Regions from separate parts of the Variovorax sp. OK605 genome, predicted to be linked through region 2. Evidence: predicted binding sites of a transcription regulator. Region 2 holds the regulator's gene; the other holds the start of a gene.
The links. Region 2 encodes LexA, which represses DNA repair genes until DNA is damaged. Its sites were predicted from a motif close to ACTGTATNNNNATACAGT; they were not measured.
Positions count from the first base shown of each region.

Region 1: the regulator LexA is predicted to act here: its motif matches at 2,490-2,507, upstream of BM013_RS10680 (putative DNA modification/repair radical SAM protein).

Region 1 is NZ_FOWL01000003.1:526,112-530,315, forward strand. Features, by position in the region: gene BM013_RS10675 (UdgX family uracil-DNA binding protein) at 1-1,184, opposite strand, end outside; gene BM013_RS10680 (putative DNA modification/repair radical SAM protein) at 1,201-2,469, opposite strand; gene BM013_RS10685 (Rieske (2Fe-2S) protein) at 2,591-2,986, shown strand; gene BM013_RS10690 (YbhB/YbcL family Raf kinase inhibitor-like protein) at 3,010-3,603, shown strand; gene BM013_RS10695 (sensor domain-containing diguanylate cyclase) at 3,726-4,204, shown strand, end outside.
Region 2 is NZ_FOWL01000008.1:437,188-441,391, reverse strand. Features, by position in the region: gene adk (adenylate kinase) at 1-285, shown strand, start outside; gene BM013_RS22880 (asparaginase) at 322-1,290, opposite strand; gene lexA (transcriptional repressor LexA) at 1,364-2,047, shown strand; gene BM013_RS22870 (hypothetical protein) at 2,186-2,563, shown strand; gene BM013_RS22865 (D-2-hydroxyacid dehydrogenase family protein) at 2,664-3,671, shown strand; gene BM013_RS22860 (MFS transporter) at 3,668-4,204, shown strand, end outside.

The DNA of each region.
Region 1 (4,204 bases), on a different contig from region 2:
TCGCGCTGTCCTGCCGTCTTGTGGATGCGGCGCTTGCCGCGCAGTTCGTACTTGAAATGCTTGACGGCGTTGGCCAGGTACACGCTGTCGCGCGCCCAGCCCAGCTGCGCCATCGCGCGGTCGAGCAGCTGGCCGGCCGGGCCGACGAAGGGGCGGCCGGCCAGGTCCTCCTGGTCGCCGGGCTGTTCGCCCACGAGCATGTGGCCCGCGCCCAGCGGCCCCTCGCCGCACACCGCCTGCGTGGCGAACGCGCCGATGGGGCAGGCGCGGCAGGCGTGCGCCGCGGCGCGCAACTCGCCCAGGTCGGCGGGCGCCACGCCGCCGCCCGGCAGCGGGTTCAGCAACAGGGGTGCGCGGATGCGGCGCGCGGGCGTGGCCGGCGCGTCGATCATCGATTGGCTGCGCGCGCCGGCCGCCTCGGCCAGCGGCTGGATCAGCGCGGCCTCCGGCAGGTTGTGCCAGTAGCGCCGCGGCATCTCGCGCCGCATCGTCGCGAGCTTCAGGCGCGCGGGGTTGAAGATGTTCTCGTAGTAGGTGAGCCAGAGCTGCTCGCCCGCGTCGGGCGGCGGCTTCTCGCGGCGGTCCGCGCCGTCGCGGAACGACAGCGCCTGGCCGTCCCACTCGACGCAGCGCTCCGGCGTGAGGATGGCCCAGCGCATCTGCGCGAAGCGGCGCGCGAAGAACGGCGCATTGGCCTCCACGATGCGGTGATCGGGCTCGAACCACGCGACATGGCGTTCGCCGGCCTGTTCCTGTTCTGCATCCGAACCGGCCACGCGCGTGAACCGCACGAAGGCCCGCATCTTGTGGATGTCGCGGTGCACGGCCTTGGCCATCAGCTGCGCCTGCATCATGTCGGCGTCGATCGGGTCGTGGCGCAGGCCCGGCTCGTGCGCGAGCCGCCACAGCAGCCGGTACAGCAGCGCGAAGCGCTGCGCATCGCGGTGCAGGATCACGTCGGCGCACAGCGCGATGAAGGAGGCGGGCACGGGATGCCGCGCGGCGCCTGCTGCGGGAGGCAAGGGCGCATCGCCGCCGGCCTCGCCGAACAGGTCGGCCGCGCCGCCGGGCGCACTGCCGTCGTGCCACTCGACGTGGTCCGGCGGCACGCCGGCCGCCAGCAGCTGCCGCGCGTGCCGGCGGAAGGCATCGAGGTCGATCGGGTCTTCGAGCCGCACCTGCATGACGCGTCCGTTCGGTTCAGAACAGCGAGGCCTGCGCAGCCTGTGCGGCAGCGGGTTGCGCCGTGGGCGCCGTGGCGGCCATCGCGCCCGCCGCCGGCCGGTGGCCGTCGGCCACCACGAACGGCAGCACCTTGCGCGCCGGCACGTGCAGCCGCCGCAGGTCGTCCGCGCGCACCCGGCGCACGCGCCGCGCCTGCAGCAGCCGCTCGACCGCCTTCACGCCCAGCCCCGGCACGCGCAGCAGCATCTCGCGCGGCGCGTGGTTCAGGTCGACCGGAAAGCGATCGGCATGCGCCAGCGCCCAGGCCAGCTTGGGGTCGACGTCGAGCCGCAGCAGGCCGTCGGGCGCGGCCACGATCTCCTGGTGCTCGAAGCCGTAGAAGCGCATGAGCCAGTCGGCCTGGTACAGCCGGTGCTCGCGCATCAGCGGCGGCGCGGCCAGCGGCAGCGCGCGCGCCGCGTCGGGAATCGGGCTGAAGGCCGAGTAGTACACGCGCTTGAGCTTGTACGCGCCGTACAGCGTGGCGCTCGACGCGAGGATGTGGCGGTCGTCGGTGGCGTCGGCGCCCACGATCATCTGCGTGCTCTGCCCGGCGGGCGCGAACGGCGGCGGCTTCGCGGGCGTGGCTGACGCGCCAGGCAGCGCGCGAATGGGCACCACGCGGCGCGCCTCCTCGCGCGTGTCATCGATGCGCAGGCGCAGCCGCGCCATCGAGCGGCGGATGGCGCTCTCGTCCTTCTCGGGCGCCAGCGCGCGCAGGCCTTCGGTGGTGGGCATCTCGACGTTGATGCTGAGCCGGTCGGCATAGCGGCCGGCGCGCGCGATCAGCTCGTCGCTGGCGTCGGGAATGGTCTTCAGGTGGATGTAGCCGCGAAAGTCGTGTTCTTCGCGCAGCAGGCGCGCCACCTCGACCACCTGCTCCATGGTGTGGTCGGGCGACTTGATGATGCCGCTGGACAGGAACAGGCCTTCGATGCAGTTGCGGCGGTAGAAGTCGAGCGTGAGCTGCACCACCTCCTCGACGCGAAAGCGCGCGCGCGGCACGTTGCTCGACGCGCGGTTCACGCAGTACAGGCAGTCGTACTGGCAGTGGTTGGTCAGCAGCACCTTCAGCAGCGAGATGCAGCGGCCGTCGGGCGCATAGCTGTGGCAGATGCCCGCCCCTCCGGTCGAGCCGATGCCGCGCCCGCCCAGCGAGTCGCGCGGCTGCGAGCCGCTGGACGCGCAGGAGGCGTCGTACTTGGCGGCGTCGGCCAGGATGGCGAGTTTGCGCTGGATGTCCACGAGGTTTCCTTGAGCGGAATGCTGTATGAATATACAGTCTTCAGCAAAGGCCGGGAACATGAAAAGACATACGTTTCACACGTTGCGCAGCCGCCGAACCTTGGGCTACCCTCCCCGGCAGATGTCAGACGATTCCACCGCACCCGCACCCGCCCCCGCACCCGCGACCCACCGTGGCGCCACGGCACCCGCCGCCGGCCCGATGGCCGCCAACCTCGCCGACGGCGGCCTGGCCGCCAGGTTCACCACCCCCGACGGCGCGCCCGCCTTCGCGGTGCGCTGGCACGGCGCCGTGTACGCCTACCTCAACCAGTGCCCGCATGCCGGCGGCCCGCTCGACTTCGAAGGCCAGGTGCTCGAAAGCTCGGGCCGCTTCCTGATGTGCGCGCGCCACGGCGCCATCTTCGAGCCCGACACCGGCAAGTGCGTGGGCGGCCCGTGCCGCGGCGCACGGCTCACGCCGCTGGCGGTGCACGAGCAGGCGGACGGCAGCGTGTGGCTCGGCCACGCCGGATGAACTCAAGCTTTCAAGGAGATTCCATGCGCAACAAGTTCCACTCTCTCGCCCTGCCTGCAGCGGCGCTCGCCCTTGCGGGCCTCATGGCCGGCTGCGCCGGCATGCCGGCCGGCTCGGGCCCCGGCGGCAAGGCCTTCACCGGCATGCGCGTGACGTCCAGCGCCTTCGCCGACAACAGCGTCATTCCGGCCGACCACGGCGGCGCCGGCGACTGCGGCGGCAAGAACGTGTCGCTGCCCGTGGCCTGGAGCAACCTGCCGGCCAAGACCCGGTCGGTGGCCGTGCTGGTGTTCGACCCGGACGGCGCGGCCGGCCTGGGCGTGTCGCACTGGGTGGCCTACAACATCGCGGCCGATCGCGGCGAGCTCAAGGCGGGCGAAGGCCAGGCCGGCTCGAACTTCAACTTCACCATGGGCCCGAACGTGGCCGGCGCGCCCGCCTACCGCGGCATGTGCCCGCCGGTGGGCGACCGCCCGCACCACTACGTGCTGACCGTGGTCGCCTCCGACCTCGCACCGGGCGCGCTGCCGGCCGGCCTCGCGCGCGACGCGCTGCTGGCCGCGCTCAAGGGCCACGCACTGGGCGGGCAGAGCGTGGTGGGGCTGTACAGCCGCTGAGGGGCGGTGCACCGATGCGCCCAGGGGGCACGAGCCCCTTTGGTGCGCACGGTTAATAGTTAAGATTCCAGCCCGCCGGCGCCCGCCGGCAATGGCCCCGCCGCTTTCCGAAAGCTCCACCGATGGTCTTGTCCGCCGCCGCGTCCGATGTCTCCCAGCCCACCGACGACCTCGACGCCATGTTCGACCTGGCACCCGTCTCCCTCTGGATCGAGGACTACAGCGAACTCAAGCGCAAGCTCGACGGCTGGCGCGCCGAAGGCATCACCGACCTGGTGGCCTACCTGTCGGAAGACCCGAAGCGCGTGAGCGACTGCATGGCGTTGCTGAAGGTGCTGCGCGTCAACCAGCACACGCTGAAGCTCTTTGCCGCCGACAGCCAGGACACCCTGCTCGGCGCGCTCGACCGCGTCTTCCGCGGCGACATGTCAGCCACCGTGGTGCACGAGCTCGACCAGCTCTGGCGCGGCGAGCTCACCTTCGAGAGCGAAACCGTCAACTACGCGCTGGACGGCCGCCGGCTCGACGTGCGCGTGCGCGCCCGCGTGCTGCCCGGCCACGAGCACGGCTGGGACCGCGTGCTGGTCTCGCTGGACGACAT
Region 2 (4,204 bases):
TCGCACCCGGCTTCGGGCCGCACGTACCACGTCAAGTTCAATCCGCCCAAGGTGGAAGGCAAGGACGACGTCACGGGCGAAGAGCTGATCCAGCGCGAAGACGACAAGGAAGAAACCGTGCGCAAGCGGCTGGACGTGTACAGCCAGCAGACGCGTCCGCTGGTGGACTACTACTCGGCCTGGGCCAACACCGACCCGGCCGCCGCGCCCAAATACCGCGCCATCAAGGGCGTGGGCACGGTCGACGAAATCACGCAGCGTGCGCTGGCCGCGCTGAGCAGCTGATCTACGGCCGCCCTCGGTGCAGGGCGGCGTCCAGCTTCACTTCAGCAATTCGAGCATCAGCGCGATACGCGCCTTCACGGGCGTCAGCGCGCCTGCATCGCGCAGCGCATCGCCGGCTTTCGGCAGGATGCGTCCGTTGGCGCAGCGGGTCGCGCGAACCACCGCGACACCCGCGTCCTGCGCCTTCAGCGCAGCCGCTTCCAGCGCATGGTGCACCGTGCCGTTGCCGGTTGCCGCGAGCACCAGCCCCTGCAGCGGCTCTGCATCACCCCCACCCGGTTGCATGAGCGCCTCTACCACGGCCCCGCTCGCACCGGCGTGACTCATGACGATCTCGACGCGCGGCCACTGCACGGTGCCCGCCTCGAAGATCCTCGATCCTTGCGATACGGCGGACTCGGGCCACGCCCGCACGAGGCGCACCTCCCCCTCTTCCACATAGCCCACCGGCCCCGAATCGCCCGACGCGAAGGCATCGAGCTGGTAGGTGTGCACCTTCTGGATGTCCACGCCGCTGTGCACGGTGCCCGCGCACACCGCCGTCACGCCGCGCGCGCCCTCGGCAGCAGCGACGCTGACGGCGTCCCTGACGTTCTGCGGCCCGTCGGGCGCCAGGGCGGTGGCGGGGCGCATCGCGCAGGTCAGCACCACGGGCTTTGCCGCGGCCAGCACCGAGTGCAGGAAGAACGCGGTCTCCTCCAGCGTGTCGGTGCCGTGCGTGATCACCACGCCCGCCACGTCGGCCTGCGCCAGCCAGTGCGCGCAGCGCAGCGCCAACGTGCGCCAGATCTCGAAGGACATGTCCTTGCTGTCGACCTGCGCCACCTGCTCCGCCACCAGGGTCACGCCCGCCGGCGCATCGATGCCGCCCAGCAGGTCGGCCACGTCCACCTGGCCGGCCGTGTAGCCGATGTTGTCGCCGCTGCTCGCGGCCTTGCCGGCGATGGTGCCGCCGGTGCCCAGCACTACCACGCGGCGCACATCGGACGAAAAGGAATTGACCATCACTTGTCAACTTTTAAAAACTGGTTAAAAATACAGGTACTGGATATCTAGCCAGTGCCGCAAGGAACCACATATGCAGTTCGCCGTGAAGCTTACAGCCCGCCAGCAGCAGATCCTGGACTTGATCCAGAGCGCCATCGCACGCACCGGTGCGCCGCCCACGCGCGCCGAAATCGCCAACGAGCTCGGGTTCAAGTCGGCCAACGCCGCCGAAGAACACCTGCAGGCGCTGGCGCGCAAGGGCGTCATCGAACTCGTCAGCGGCACCTCGCGCGGCATTCGCCTGAAGGGTGACGCCCTGCGTTCGCTCAACGAAACGCGCCACCGCGAGGGCGGCCAGTTCTCGCTCTCGCTGCCGGGCATGGCCCAACTGGCGCTGCCGCTCATCGGCCGCGTCGCAGCCGGCTCGCCGATCCTGGCGCAGGAGCACGTCGACCAGACCTACTACGTCGAGAACACGCTGTTCCAGCGCCAGCCCGACTACCTGCTCAAGGTGCGCGGCATGTCGATGCGCGACGCCGGCATCATGGACGGCGACCTGCTCGCGGTGCAAGCCACCAAGGAAGCACGCAACGGCCAGATCGTGGTCGCGCGGCTGGGCGACGAGGTGACCGTCAAGCGCCTGAAGCGCAACAAGCAGGTCATCGAGCTGCACGCCGAAAACCCCGACTACCCGACCATCATCGTGCAGCCCGGCGAGCCCTTCGAAATCGAAGGCCTCGCGGTCGGCCTCATTCGCAACACGATGCTGATGTAGGCCCCGGCGGCCTGCTGCGGCAGCAACTCATCCGGCCCAGACAGGTGGCGGGCGTATGGCGCGGAGTCGCCATCACCCTGTCGAGGCCGATTCAAGAAATCCTGCCTGTGTTCAACCTCATACTTTTTTGGAGTTCACATGGGAATCGCCCTCCTCGCCATCGCTGATTTCTGGTCGCCGCTGCAATCGCTGGCCAACCGCCTCATTCCGGCGCGCCGGCCCCACGACAGGGACCACCTCGACCACAACGACACCTCGGCCGGCCTGCGCTACGTGGCCGTGCGGCCGGCCTGCAGTGCGCGCTCGGGTGGCGCCGCAACGCCAGCGGCGGCAGCCGCTGTACCCGCTCGCCCGCTGCGCGTGGTGCGCGTGGTCGACGGCAAGGGCCAGCAGCGCAGCGACCGCGTCGTGATCTCCGGCCGCATGGCCGACGTGTGCGCCGAGCTCGAGCGGCTGGCCGCGATCGAGGCCGCCGAGATGATGACCACGGCCCACCGCTCGACGCGCCTGCACTGAGGCAAAAAGCCCCCAAGGCCGCCTGGACAGGGCCTCGGGGGTGGGTATCCAAACGTTCACTGGCACGACATTCCAATGCTGCGAGGCACAATGGCACGCCATGAACATTGTGATCCTCGACGATTACCAGGACGCCGTGCGCAAACTGCGCTGCGCCGCCAAGCTGGACGCGTACGCGGCCAAGGTCTACACCAACACGGTGAAAGGCATCGGGCAACTGTCGGTTCGTCTCAAGGACGCCGACGTGATCGTGCTGATTCGCGAGCGCACCCAGATCTCGCGCCAGCTCATCGAAAAGCTGCCCAAGCTCAAGCTCATCTCGCAAACCGGCCGTGTCGGCGGCCACATCGACGTCACGGCCTGTACCGAACGCGGCGTGGCGGTGGCCGAGGGCTCGGGTTCGCCGCAGGCGCCCGCCGAGCTCACGTGGGCGCTCATCATGGCCGCCATGCGCCGGTTGCCGCAGTACATCAGCAACCTCAAGCACGGTGCGTGGCAGCAGTCGGGACTCAAGTCGGCGTCGATGCCGCCCAACTTCGGGCTGGGCTCGGTGCTCAAGGGCAAGACGCTGTGCATCTGGGGCTACGGCCGCATCGGCCAGCTCGTGGCGCGCTACGGGCAGGCCTTCGGCATGCAGGTCGTGATCTGGGGCCGTGAAGCCAGCTGCGCCAAGGCGCGTTCCGACGGCTTCCAGGTGGCGCAGAACCGCCACGAATTCTTTGCCGCCGCCGACGTGCTGTCGGTGCACCTGCGGCTCAACGACGAGACCAACGGCCTCATCACGCTCGAAGACCTCTCGCGCATGAAGCCGACCGCGCTCTTCGTGAACACCTCGCGCGCCGAGCTGGTCGAGGCCGACGCGCTGCTGGCCGCACTGAACCGCGGCCGTCCGGGCCTGGCGGCCATCGACGTGTTCGAGAGCGAGCCGCCGCTGCAGGGCCACGCGCTGCTGCGCCTGGAGAACTGCATCTGCACGCCGCACATCGGCTACGTCGAGCAGGAAAGCTACGAGAGCTACTTCGGCCAGGCCTTCGACAACGTCGTGAGCTACATCAACGGCAACCCCACCAACATCGTGAATCCCGGCGCGCTGCAGGTCCGTCGGTGAACGGGGCTGCGCCACGGCGCGCGTCGCAACGCGCGCTCTGGGCGCTGCTCGCGGGCAATTTCGTGATCGGCACGGGCGTGATGGTGGTGCCCGGCACGCTCAATGAAATCAGCACCTCGCTGGCGATCAGCGTGGCCACCTCGGGCCAGTTGATCACGGCCGCCGCCGCGGTGATGTGCATCGGCGCGCCGCTGCTGGCCGCCGCGGTCGCGGGCTGGGACCGCCGCCGGCTGCTGGCGCTCACCATGCTCTGGTATGCCGCCGGTCATGCGCTGGCGGCGCTGATGCCGAGCTTCGGCGCCCTGCTCCCCATCCGCATGCTCACGGTCATTGCGCCGGCCATCTTCACGCCCCAGGCGGCCGCCTGCGCCGGCCTGCTGGTGCCACCCGAGCAGCGCGGGCGCGCGGTCACCTTCGTCTTTCTCGGCTGGTCGATCGCGTCGGTGCTGGGCCTGCCCATCGGTGCGCTGATCGGCGGCCACCTGGGCTGGCGCATGGCCTTCATGGTGATTGCGGCCTTGAGTGTCGCGAGC